DNA from 3 places in the Pseudomonas sp. Pme6b genome. Region 2 is predicted to be linked to each of the others. Evidence: predicted binding sites of a transcription regulator. Region 2 holds the regulator's gene; each other region holds the start of a gene.
What was found. The regulator FliA, encoded in region 2, starts transcription of late flagellar genes. The targets are predictions, from matches to a motif close to CTAAAGTTTNNNNNNNNNNNGCCGNTAA.

Region 1 (4,222 bases), 2.4 Mb from region 2:
GTATATGATCGCCTGCACCCGGCTAAAGACTTCTTACATGACTTGCCGAAGGAAATACGCTGTCAATATCAAACGCGCACTGCAACACCGAAAACACATTGAGTGTCCGGCAGGACGGTTTCGAAACACTTATGAACAATGAGTAACTTGTCAGGGAGACTGAATTTGAGAAATGGCTACAGGCGTGACGGGGAACCCGGGTTTAAAGTGCAGCCCCGCGAGGGCTGCACTCATCGAACAACCAGCAGTATCAGAACAGCTTGCGGCCTTTATTCGCAGCAATACGCATACGCAAGGCATTGAGCTTTATGAAGCCTGCCGCATCAGCCTGATCATAGGCGCCTGCGTCATCTTCAAAGGTAGCAATATTGGCATCGAACAACGAATCGTCCGACTTGCGACCGGTGACGATCACATTGCCCTTATAAAGCTTCAGACGTACAACACCGTTCACATGGGCCTGAGACGCGTCGATCATCTGCTGCAGCATAAGACGCTCCGGGCTCCACCAGTAACCGGTGTAGATCAGGCTGGCGTACTTGGCCATCAGTTCGTCCTTGAGGTGGGCGACTTCACGGTCCAGGGTGATCGATTCAATGGCGCGGTGAGCGCGCAGCATGATGGTGCCGCCAGGTGTCTCGTAGCAGCCACGGGACTTCATGCCCACGTAGCGGTTTTCAACGATATCCAGACGTCCGATGCCGTTTTCGCCACCGATGCGGTTCAGGGTCGCCAACACAGTGGCAGGCGTCATCTCAACGCCGTCCAGCGCAACGATGTCGCCATTGCGGTAGGTCAGCTCCAGATAAGTTGCAACGTTCGGCGCGTCCTCAGGGGACTTGGTCCAGCGCCACATGTCTTCTTCGTGCTCGGTCCAGGTGTCTTCCAGCACGCCGCCCTCATAGGAGATGTGCAGCAGGTTGGCATCCATCGAGTACGGGGATTTCTTCTTGCCGTGGCGCTCGATCGGAATGTTGTGCTTCTCGGCGTAGTCCATCAGCTTTTCACGAGAGAGCAGGTCCCATTCACGCCACGGAGCAATCACTTTGACCCCTGGCTTGAGCGCATAGGCGCCCAGCTCGAAACGCACCTGATCGTTGCCTTTGCCGGTGGCACCATGGGAAATGGCATCAGCGCCGGTTTCGTTGGCGATCTCGATCAGGCGCTTGGCGATCAGCGGGCGAGCGATGGAAGTGCCCAGCAGGTACTCGCCTTCATAGACGGTGTTGGCACGGAACATCGGGAACACGAAATAACGCACGAACTCTTCGCGCAGGTCATCGATGTAGATTTCTTTCACGCCCATGGCCTGAGCCTTGGCGCGCGCCGGCTCGACTTCTTCACCCTGACCCAGGTCAGCGGTAAAGGTCACCACTTCGCAGTTGTACGTATCTTGCAGCCACTTGAGGATTACCGAAGTATCCAGGCCACCGGAATACGCGAGAACTACCTTGTTTACGTCCGCCATGCCATCACTCCACCGGGTTGTACGGAAAACCGCTGATTCTACCGTTCAAACCAGCAAATTTACAGGGGCGCGACAGCTTGTGACGACAAGGCGACGTTTGGCAGGAGCGTTATGCAGCCCTCAGGACGTGTGCGCTGCACTGACCGCAGAGGCTACAGGTACCGGACGCTCATCGGGCGCAACACGCTCCAGATGCACGTTCACGCGGCGGTTGCGCGCACGATTGGCCTCATTGGTGTTGGGCACCAGCGGGTAGCGTTCGCCGTGAAAACGCAGGGTGATTTGCTGCTCGGGGATACCCTGAGCCTTGAAGTAGTCCATGACCGCCAGCGCACGGCGGCGGGAAAGGTCACGGTTGGTGAGTCGATTGCCACTGTTATCCGAATGGCCGTCAAGCTCGATACGGTTAACCGTCGGGTCGGCCTTCAGATAGGCCACCATGTTGTCCAGACGCGCCTTGGCACGGGCATCCAGCTCAATACCGCCACCGGGAAATCCTACTTCAGCCTGTTTGACCTGATCGAAGTTCATCGGCAGAAGTTTGGCTGTGCACGCCTGGTAATCGCTGAACGCCTTGCTGAACTTGACCGGCAGCAGGCGCACTTCCATCTGGCCACCGTCACGGGTGTAGTGACGGATAAGCGGGCTGCGACCGTCCATCAGACCACTGATCAGGCGCCCGGCCTGTACTTGGGAAGTATTGAAGGGTATGTCGCCATTGCTGACGCGCACCGAACCCAGATTGATATCACCGCGCCCCGGCTGCCACGGTGCTGCGGCGGCCAGCAGCGTTGCGGAACCGTTGCCCAGCATGTTGTATGAAGCCTTGAGGCGAAACGTCGCCTGCTCACCGGCACGGCGCACGAACTCACCGGCACCGAAGTCGGTGATCGGCTGAGTCAGGCGGCATTCGAACTGATCGCCTTCGACCTTCCACTCGATGCTCTCCAGACGTGTCTGGAAACTGATAGCCATCGCCGGGAGGCTGGCAAACATGCTGAGCAGGGCTAAATATCGCTGGCGCACGGGAGGCTCCACTGAAAATAAACGCGAAACAAAAAATGACTGACTGACAAGGGGGCTATCGGTAACTTCGTGCAAAACTTGATAGCGGATGCCTGAGAGAGTCTTTTCCGGTAGCATTCCCAGCGAGTTTGACCCGCCTGGAATCCCCAATGTCTGACCGCCTGACCCTCCTGCGTCCCGACGACTGGCACATTCACCTCCGTGACGGAGCTGTCTTGCCTCATACCGTTGCTGACGTAGCGCGAACTTTTGGCCGCGCAATCATCATGCCCAACCTCGTGCCTCCGGTGCGCAACGCGCAGCAAGCCGATGCCTATCGTCAGCGCATTCTGGCTGCACGCCCGGCCGGTAGCCGCTTCGAGCCGTTGATGGTGCTGTACCTCACCGACCAGACCACGCCTGAAGACATCCGTACCGCGAAAGCCAGTGGCTTCGTGCACGCCGCCAAGCTGTATCCGGCCGGTGCAACCACCAACTCCGATTCCGGTGTCACCAGCATCGACAAGATCTTCCCTGCCCTCGAAGCCATGGCTGAAGTCGGCATGCTCCTGCTGGTACACGGGGAAGTGACGCGCGGCGAGATCGACGTATTCGATCGCGAAAAGGTCTTCATCGATGAGCACCTGCGTCGTGTAGTCGAACGCTTCCCGACGCTAAAAGTGGTGTTTGAACACATCACCACCGGTGAAGCGGTGCAGTTCGTCAATGAAGCATCAGCCAATGTCGCGGCCACCATCACCGCGCATCACCTGCTGTACAACCGTAATCACATGCTGGTTGGCGGCATTCGCCCGCACTTCTATTGCCTGCCCATTCTCAAGCGCAATACGCATCAGGCCTCCCTGCTCGACGCCGCCACCAGTGGCAGCGGCAAGTTCTTCCTGGGTACCGACTCGGCACCGCACGCCCAACACGCCAAGGAAAACGCTTGCGGTTGCGCCGGTTGCTACACCGCCTACGCGGCCATCGAATTGTATGCAGAAGCTTTCGAGCAGCGTAACGCTCTGGACAAACTGGAAGGCTTCGCCAGCCTTCACGGTCCGGCGTTCTATGGCCTGCCCGCCAATCAGGACACCATCACGCTGGTGCGTGACGAGTGGACCGCCCCTGCCAGCCTGCCGTTTGGCGAGTTGACCGTTATCCCGCTGCGCGCTGGTGAAAAACTGCGCTGGCGTCTGGAGGAACACGCGTGAGTGAAGATCATTTTGACGACGAACACGAAGGCCACGGCGGTGGCGGCGGTTCTCGTCACCCGATGGCAGCACGCTTTCGCGGCTACCTGCCCGTGGTCGTCGACGTAGAAACCGGCGGTTTCAACTCAGCCACCGACGCACTGCTGGAAATTGCTGCCGTGACCATCGGCATGGATGAAAGAGGCTTCGTGTTCCCGGAACACACCTATTTCTTCCGCGTAGAGCCGTTCGAAGGTGCCAACATCGAAGCCGCTGCGCTGGAGTTTACCGGTATCAAGCTGGATCACCCGTTGCGCATGGCGGTCAGCGAAGAAACCGCAATGAACGACATCTTCCGCGGCGTGCGCAAGGCTCTCAAGGCCAATGGCTGCAAACGCGCCGTGCTGGTCGGCCACAACGCCAGCTTCGACCTCGGCTTCGTCAATGCCGCTGTCGCGCGAATGGACATGAAGCGCAACCCGTTTCACCCGTTCTCAAGCTTCGACACCGCTACCCTCGCAGGCCTGGCCTACGGTCAGACCGTGCTGGCCAAGGC
Region 2 (4,222 bases):
AATTGAACAACCGCAGCGACAGTGACGCGTCGATCAATCTTCAGCTGTTTTCCGGCAAACCGGTCAGCGCTGTCGATACGCACATCGAGCCGACGCTCGAAGAGCCGCCACGACCATTCGCGTACACGCCGCCTGCGCCCGCAGAGCCTGCTGTCGGCCAGCGCGCCTATGATTCGATGCGCTCCGAATTGAACGGCTTGCGCGAGCTGCTGGAAGTCCAGCTTGGCTCCCTGGCCTGGAACCAGCTGCAGGGCAGTCGTCCGCAGCAGGCCAATCTGTGGCGCCGCCTGCAACGTGTCGGTTTGTCCGGCCCGCTGTCGCGCGATCTGCTGTCGATGATCCCGGAGATTGACGAGCCTCGTCAGGCCTGGCGCATGTTGCTGGCCCATTTGGCGCGCATGATTGCCGTGCCGGACATCGAGCCGCTAGAAGAGGGTGGAGTCATTGCCATGGTCGGGCCTGCCGGCATGGGCAAGACCACCACGCTGGCCAAGCTGGCGGCACGTTACGTGTTGAAGTACGGTCCGCAGAATATCGCTCTGGTCAGCATGGACAGTTTCCGCATCGGCGCACAGGAGCAGCTCAAGACCCTTGGGCGCATCCTCAACGTGCCGGTTACCCATGTCGATCCTGGCCAGTCGCTGGTCCAGGCGCTGGAGCCGCTGCTGCGCAAGCGCGTGGTGTTGATCGATACCGCCGGGCTGCAAGCCAGCGATCCCGCGCTGCGCATGCAACTGGAAAGTCTGGCAGGGCGTGGCATCAAGTCGCGTAACTACCTGGTACTGGCGACCACCAGCCAGAAGCAGGTGCTGACCGCTGCTTATCACAGTTACAAGCGTTGTGGCCTGGCCGGATGCATTCTGACCAAGCTTGATGAAACAGCCAGCCTTGGCGAAGTCCTGAGCCTGGCGATCAGTCATGAATTACCTGTGGCCTACCTCACGGACGGACCCCGTATTCCTGACGACCTGCACACCCCGCGTCGTCATCAACTGGTGAGCCGTGCGGTGAGTGTGCAGATGCAGGATGAGCCGAGCGAGGAAGCGATGGCTGATATGTTTGCTGACCTCTATCACACCCCTGGCAAGAGAGTGGGTTAAGTGATGGATATTATTGGAATGTCCCTGCGTCAACGGTCTGCCATGCGGTGTTCATTTGCGAACGTGCAGCCCTCGATGTGGTTTCGGTCTACGCAAGACAAGGTAAAGAAATAACATGGGCAGCATGCATCCCGTACAGGTTATCGCGGTGACCGGTGGCAAAGGTGGCGTCGGTAAGACTAACGTGTCAGTGAATCTTTCACTGGCCCTTGCCGAGCTTGGCCGTCGTGTCATGCTGCTGGACGCCGATCTGGGTCTGGCCAATGTCGACGTTCTGCTTGGGCTGACGCCTAAACGTACACTTGCCGATGTGATAGAGGGCCGTTGCGAGTTGCGCGACGTTCTGTTGCAGGGGCCGGGTGGGGTGCGTATCGTGCCTGCCGCCTCTGGCACCCAGAGCATGGTGCATCTGTCCCCGGCCCAGCATGCGGGTCTGATCCAGGCGTTCAGCGAGATTGGCGACAACCTTGATGTGCTGGTGATTGACACGGCTGCCGGTATCGGCGAATCGGTGGTCAGCTTCGTGCGCGCCGCTCAGGAAGTGTTGCTGGTGGTGTGCGACGAGCCCACGTCGATCACCGATGCCTACGCCCTGATCAAACTGCTCAACCGCGACTACGGCATGAACCGCTTCCGTGTGCTGGCCAACATGGCGCAGAGCCCGCAGGAAGGGCGCAACCTGTTCGCCAAACTCACCAAAGTGACGGACCGTTTTCTTGATGTCGCGCTGCAGTATGTAGGTGCCGTGCCGTACGACGAGTGCGTGCGCAAGGCCGTACAGAAACAGCGCGCCGTCTACGAAGCATTCCCGCGATCCAAATGTGCGCTGGCGTTCAAGGCCATTGCCCAGAAGGTTGATACCTGGCCGCTGCCAGCCAACCCGCGGGGTCATCTCGAGTTCTTCGTTGAGCGACTCGTTCACCAGACCAGTGCAGGGCCTGTGCAATGACTGCGAGCGGCTACCAGATGTACAGCAAGGCTTCCCGTAATTCGCAATACGAGTTGATCGAGCGTTATGCGCCATTGGTCAAGCGTATCGCTTATCATCTGCTGGCGCGCTTGCCGGCCAGCGTGCAGGTCGAGGATCTGATCCAGGCTGGCATGATCGGTCTGCTTGAAGTCTCCACCAAATATGATTCAACCAAAGGTGCGAGTTTCGAGACCTACGCCGGCATTCGCATTCGTGGTGCGATGCTGGATGAAGTGCGCAAGGGCGACTGGGCACCACGCTCAGTGCACCGCAATACCCGAATGGTCAGTGACGCAATTCGTGCAATTGAAGCTAAAACCGGCCGTGACGCTAAAGATCACGAGGTTGCGGCCGAACTCCAGTTGAGTCTTGATGATTATTACGGGATTTTGAATGACACCTTGGGCAGCCGCCTCTTCAGTTTCGACGACCTGCTTCAGGACGGCGATCACGAAGGGCTGCATGAGGATGGCGCAAGCGGTTCGCTTGAGCCGTCGCGCGACCTGGAAGACGAGCGCTTCCAGGCAGCGTTGGCCGATGCAATTGCCAATTTGCCAGAGCGTGAGCGTCTGGTGTTGGCGCTGTACTACGACGAAGAGCTGAACCTCAAGGAAATCGGAGAGGTTCTTGGGGTCAGCGAATCTCGGGTCAGTCAGTTACACAGCCAGTGCGCAGCTCGTTTGCGGGGGCGTTTGGGGGAGTGGCGAGCGCGTTGACGGCAGTGCGCGACGTTTGTCGTGCGTTGTCTGCATGCCGGCTGTGCAAAGCGTTACGTGGTAGCAGGATAGACGAGGCAAGGGCCTGTCGGGCAATGTCTCGATGGGCTTTAGTCGCAGTCTTGACTGTCGTTGTGCCAAGCCCGTCGTCGTTTCGTATAGCTGGGGGTGTGCTGTGCCAGTATTGAGTGAACAGCGTGTTCAGGTGCTGAACGCGTTAAAGACTGCTTGGAGGTCGAATTGGACAAGAACATGAAAATCCTCATCGTTGATGACTTCTCAACGATGCGGCGGATCATCAAGAATCTGTTGCGTGATCTGGGATTTACCAACACATCTGAAGCGGATGACGGTCTGACCGCATTGCCGATGCTGCAGAGCGGTGCCTTTGACTTTCTGGTGACGGACTGGAACATGCCTGGCATGACCGGTATCGACTTGTTGCGTCAGGTCCGTGCGGACGAGCGTCTCAAGAGCCTTCCTGTACTGATGGTTACTGCCGAAGCGAAGCGTGAGCAGATCATTGAAGCTGCCCAGGCCGGGGTGAACGGTTATGTAGTCAAGCCATTCACGGCTCAAGCGCTTAAAGAGAAGATCGAAAAGATCTTTGAACGCGTCAATAGCTGATGCATGCCGCGAGGGCGCTATGGATAACAATGATTCGATGGCCGACTTTGAGTCGACCTTAAAGAGACACGCGCAGGAACTCGTCACCAGCCTTGAAAAGGGCCGCTTCGGTGACGCTGTGCAGCTGATCCATGAACTCAACCAGACACGCGACCGCGGCCTTTATCAGGAAGTGGGCAAGCTGACTCGTGAGCTGCACAGTGCAATCGTCAACTTTCATATTGATCCGCACATGCCTCAAGCCGAGGAAGTGTCGCAGATCACCGACGCGACCGAACGCCTGTCGTATGTGGTGAGGCTGACCGAGAATGCGGCCAACCGCACTATGGACCTGGTCGAGGAAAGCACACCGCTCATGAGCGGTCTGAGCTCCGATGCCAAGGCATTGAGTGACGACTGGGGGCGTTTCATGCGCCGCGAAATCGGTGCTGAAGAATTCCGTGAGCTGGCCAAGCGGGTCGATGGTTTTCTGACGCGCACCGAGCAGGAGGCAGATAGGGTTTCCGGGCATCTCAACGATATTTTGCTTGCCCAGGATTACCAGGACCTTACGGGGCAGGTTATCAAGCGCGTGACGCAATTGGTTACGGAAGTCGAGAGCAATCTGCTCAAACTGGTGCTCATGGCCAGCCATGTCGATCGCTTCGCAGGCATCGAACATGACGAAGAATCCATCCTTGCTGAAAAAGATCCTAAAAAACATCTCGCCAAGGGTGAAGGTCCGCAGATTCATGCCGATAAACGTGAAGACGTCGTATCCGGACAGGATGATGTAGACGATCTGCTATCGAGCCTCGGCTTCTAAGATC
Region 3 (4,222 bases), 790 kb from region 2:
GCAACAGAATATGTACGCAGACGCGGATATAGGACGGCTAGGTCCGGAATTTGCGCACTCTGCGCGCTGTAGCAGCGCACAGAGTGTGCCTCGCATCAGGACAGACGGAAGCGCCCGACGATATTGTTCAGGTCCAGAGCCAGCGTCGACAATTCACGGCTCGCGCTGCTGGTCTGCTGTGCACCTGATGAAGATTGCGCAGACAGGTCACGAATGTTCACCAGATTGCGGTCCACTTCCCGCGCAACGTGTGCCTGTTGTTGTGCGGCGCTGGCGATGACCAGATTGAGGTCGTTGATTTCACTGACTGCTGTACTGATGACGCTCAGAGAATCATTGGCACCCTCGGCGATACTGAGCGTGTCGCTGGCCAGTTCCGTGTTGCTGCGCATGGAGCTCACCGCCCGATCAGTGCCGTTCTGAATATTGCTGACCAGGCGCTCGATTTCGCTGGTTGATTGCTGAGTGCGGTGCGCCAAGGCACGCACTTCATCCGCCACCACAGCAAATCCGCGTCCGGCTTCACCCGCTCGCGCTGCCTCAATAGCAGCGTTGAGGGCCAGCAGGTTGGTTTGCTCGGCGAGACCACGGATCACATCCAGAACCTTGCCGATGTCGCGCGACTGATCAGCCAGCTCGCCAATTAGCACGGCTGTTTTCTGTACGTCGGTGCTCATGGTATTGATTGCGCTGACGGTCTTCTTAACCAGCCCCAGACCTGCTTGTGCTGCGCTGGTCGCGTTGCTTGAAGAGCGTGCGGTGTGTTCGGCATTACGCGCCACTTCTTCTACCGCACTGGTCATTTCATTGACGGCAGTCGCGGCCTGGTCAATCTCGTTGTTCTGTCGCTGGATGCCCTGAACCCCGTCTTCAGTGATGGCGGTCATCTCTTCAGCAGCGGCAGCCAGCTGGGTCGCTGAGTTTGAAATCTGTTGCAGGGTGTCCCGCAGTTGAGTCTGCATGGCAACCACGGCAGCGGCGACGCTGGTGTTGTCATTGGCATTGACCTTGATAGTACTGCTCAGATCGCCTCTGGCGATGGTGCGGGTAATGGTGGCCACCGTATCCGGTTCGCCACCTATGGCTGCCAGAATGCTGCGTATGGTCAGTAGTGTCACCACGACACCCAGCACCGCAATCAAAAGTGTGGCGGTGATGGACAGGTTGTTGGTCCGGGTAGCACTTGCTTCCTGAGCATCAAAGCGCTCGCCTGCCTTCTGTTTGCCTTGCTCGCGCAGGGTTTGCAGGGTTTTGAAGACCTGCTCGGCGAAGGGTTTGACCTCGGTGCGATTGATGTTGGTGGCGGCGGCGATATCACCCGTCTGGATAACGCTCGTCTGGTGCCGCATACCATCACGCAACTTAGTGTAGTCGCGCTGCAACTGCTGGGTCAGCGTGACATCCAGCGTTTCAGCGGTGTTCTTGCCGAGCAGAACGGTCAGCTCATCAAGCTTGGCAAAAGCGGCCTCGTTCTCGTTTTTCCAGCCCGCAGTCTGCTCCGGATTGCCGATGGCGATCATGCGCAGGATATTGATGTCCACACGGGTCAGTGCACCGTCGATATTGTTCACGGCCTCGGTGGCCAGAAAATCCCGGTTGTACAAAGCGTCGACATTCTCAGTGGATGTCTTGAGTGTATGGATCATGAAAAACGACAAAGCGATAAACGCAACGATGATGGCGAAGGTCGAGGCCATCAATCGTTGTTTTATATTGAAACCGCCATGAGGCGCTTGAGTTCGGGACATGAAAGTTCCTCTTTAGGGTTTGTTCGCCTGCTGAATCGGGACCTTGCGAATGCATCGCTGGCCATCAACTATCGGCGTCTCGAACTCAAGCTTTAGGTATGGTGGCTAAATGATACTTTTTACAGTTGCGTAGGCACTGCCAGCCATTCCCCGAGCGCCTGCTGATACTCGCCAGTGGCCTTGCTCAAATGCAGCCATTGGTCAACGTAGCTTTTCCAGGTCACATCATCGCGGGGCAACAGGTAGGCCTTTTCGCCGTATTGCATGTACGCGGTCGGGTTGACCGCACACAAGCCAGGCATACGTTTCTGCTGATAAAGCGCTTCGGAGGCATCGGTGATCATCACGTCAGCCTTCTTGTCCAGCAGTTCCTGGAAGATGGTCTTGTTGTCGTGAAATGCCAGAGACGCCTTCGGCAGATGAGCGCGCGCGAAGGCTTCATTGGTGCCGCCAGCAGGTTCTATCAAGCGCACCGAGGGCTGATTGATCTGCTCGACCGTCTCGTACATGGCCTTGTCTTCACAGCGCACCAGGGGAATCTTGCCATCGACATCAAGCGTATTGCTGAAGAAGGCTTTCTTCTGGCGTTCCAGGCTGACCGAGATGCCGCCCATGCCTATGTCGCATTTGCCGGCAACCATGTCCGGCATCAGGTTTTTCCAGGTGGTAGGCACCCACCGCACGTTAACTCCCAGGCTCTTGGCCAGCGAGCGTGCCATGGTGATATCGATGCCTTCGTATTCACCGTCTTCGCGCAGCAGGGTATAGGGCTTGTAATCGCCAGTCGTGCAGACTGCCAACTGGCCGGCTTGCAGAACCTTGTCCAGATGCGAGGTGGATTCCTGAGCCTGAGCCATGCCTGTCATGCCCAGCAGCAGGGCGGTGAATGCGCTGTATTTAAGGTTCATCATGAGTCTGAGTGCTCTCAGCCGTGCAGTCGGTTTTGTTGGAGTCGACAGATTGCTTCATTTGTCAGGCCGATGTGAAGCTGTAATGAAATAGGCGTTCAGATGTACGGGCATAAATCAGGGGTTGAACATTTCGTAAAAAAGCGTAATGTTGTGCCCCATGATTCTTGAGCAAATCAAAGCGGTCGGCAATGACACTCGCATGTTGATCATGGAGTGGCTGAAAAACCCGCAAGCCCATTTCCCTCCACAGGACCACGGTGATCCGGCGATAGGCGTGTGCGTCTCGCACATTCAGGCCAAGGCCAGTCTGTCGGCTTCCACCGCGTCTGCGCACCTGGCGATTCTGCAACGCGCCGGGCTGGTTCAGGCAACAAGGATCGGCAAATGGACTTATTTTCGCCGCGACGAGCTAGCCATCGACCGGTTTGCCGATCGGCTCAAGAAAGAACTATGACCCTTTAGCGTTACTTACACATTTCGTCATTTTGCGTAATGTTGAATTGATAGGAGATTGACCATGAGCAATACAACCATCTACGTGCAGGCTGGCGGCGGCTACGATCAGGTCAGTGTTGGCGAAAGCGAAGTACTGGCACCGAAAGCCGGTGAGATCACTGTGCGTCTGCACGCAAATTCGCTCAACTATCACGACTTCGCAGTCGTCACCGGCATGTGGGCACCGACTGAAAAACGCATTCCCATGGCCGATGGCGCAGGCGTGGTAACCGCAGTAGGCGAGGGCGTCAGCGAGTTCGCTGTCGGCGACTCTGTCGTCAGCACGTTCTTCCCTGAGTGGATCAGCGGCGAGCCGCTGGTTGAAGGTTTCGTCACTGTGCCGGGCGACGGCGTTGACGGTTATGCCCGCGAGCAAGTGACTGCCCGTGCCACCTCATTCACCCACGCGCCACTGGGTTATACTCATGCCGAAGCGTCCACGCTGACCACCGCAGGCTTGACCGCGTGGCGCGCGCTGATGGTCGATGATGCGTTGAAAGCTGGTGATACCGTTCTGGTGCAAGGCACTGGCGGTGTATCGATTTTCGCGTTGCAGTTCGCCAAGATGGTGGGTGCGACCGTTATCGCGACGTCGTCGAGTGATGAAAAGCTGGAGCGTCTGAAAGCCATGGGCGCCGACCACCTGATCAACTACCGCAAGGACAGCAACTGGGGCGAGACGGCCCGCAAGCTGACTGGCGGCCGTGGTGTTGATCACATCATCGACGTGGGCGGCCCCTCGACATTGCAGCACTCCATGACAGCCGCACGGGTCGCTGGACATATCTCGGTCATCGGCATTCTGAGCGGTGTCGCCGGTCAGCTGGAATTCGTCCCGGCACTGGTCAAGCAACTGCGCATGCAGGGTGTATTGGTGGGTAGCCGCACCCAGCAGCAGGACATGATCCGCGCCATTGATGCCAATGGCATGCGTCCGGTCATGGATCGCTCCTTCCCGATGACCGACATTGTCGAGGCGTTCCGTTATCAGGAAACCAATCAGCATTTCGGCAAGATCTGCCTGGATATCTGAGTGGCGCCCCTGCGCCCATAGCTGAGCGCAAGTCA

Region 1: the regulator FliA is predicted to act here: its motif matches at 2,550-2,577, upstream of AC4ANE_RS07590 (flagellar protein MotY).
Region 3: the regulator FliA is predicted to act here: its motif matches at 1,817-1,844, upstream of AC4ANE_RS21890 (methyl-accepting chemotaxis protein).

The regions. Positions count from the first base shown of each region.
Region 1 covers NZ_CM176704.1:1,668,765-1,672,986, reverse strand. Annotated here, with positions in the region: gene AC4ANE_RS07595 (argininosuccinate synthase) at 251-1,468, opposite strand; gene AC4ANE_RS07590 (flagellar protein MotY) at 1,589-2,494, opposite strand; gene pyrC (dihydroorotase) at 2,644-3,687, shown strand; gene rnt (ribonuclease T) at 3,684-4,222, shown strand, end outside.
Region 2 covers NZ_CM176704.1:4,032,308-4,036,529, reverse strand. Annotated here, with positions in the region: gene flhF (flagellar biosynthesis GTPase FlhF) at 1-1,100, shown strand, start outside; gene fleN (flagellar synthesis regulator FleN) at 1,216-2,049, shown strand; gene fliA (RNA polymerase sigma factor FliA) at 2,046-2,786, shown strand; gene AC4ANE_RS18235 (chemotaxis response regulator CheY) at 3,039-3,413, shown strand; gene AC4ANE_RS18230 (protein phosphatase CheZ) at 3,433-4,218, shown strand.
Region 3 covers NZ_CM176704.1:4,817,847-4,822,068, reverse strand. Annotated here, with positions in the region: gene AC4ANE_RS21890 (methyl-accepting chemotaxis protein) at 96-1,748, opposite strand; gene AC4ANE_RS21885 (transporter substrate-binding domain-containing protein) at 1,868-2,659, opposite strand; gene AC4ANE_RS21880 (ArsR/SmtB family transcription factor) at 2,805-3,113, shown strand; gene AC4ANE_RS21875 (zinc-dependent alcohol dehydrogenase family protein) at 3,177-4,187, shown strand.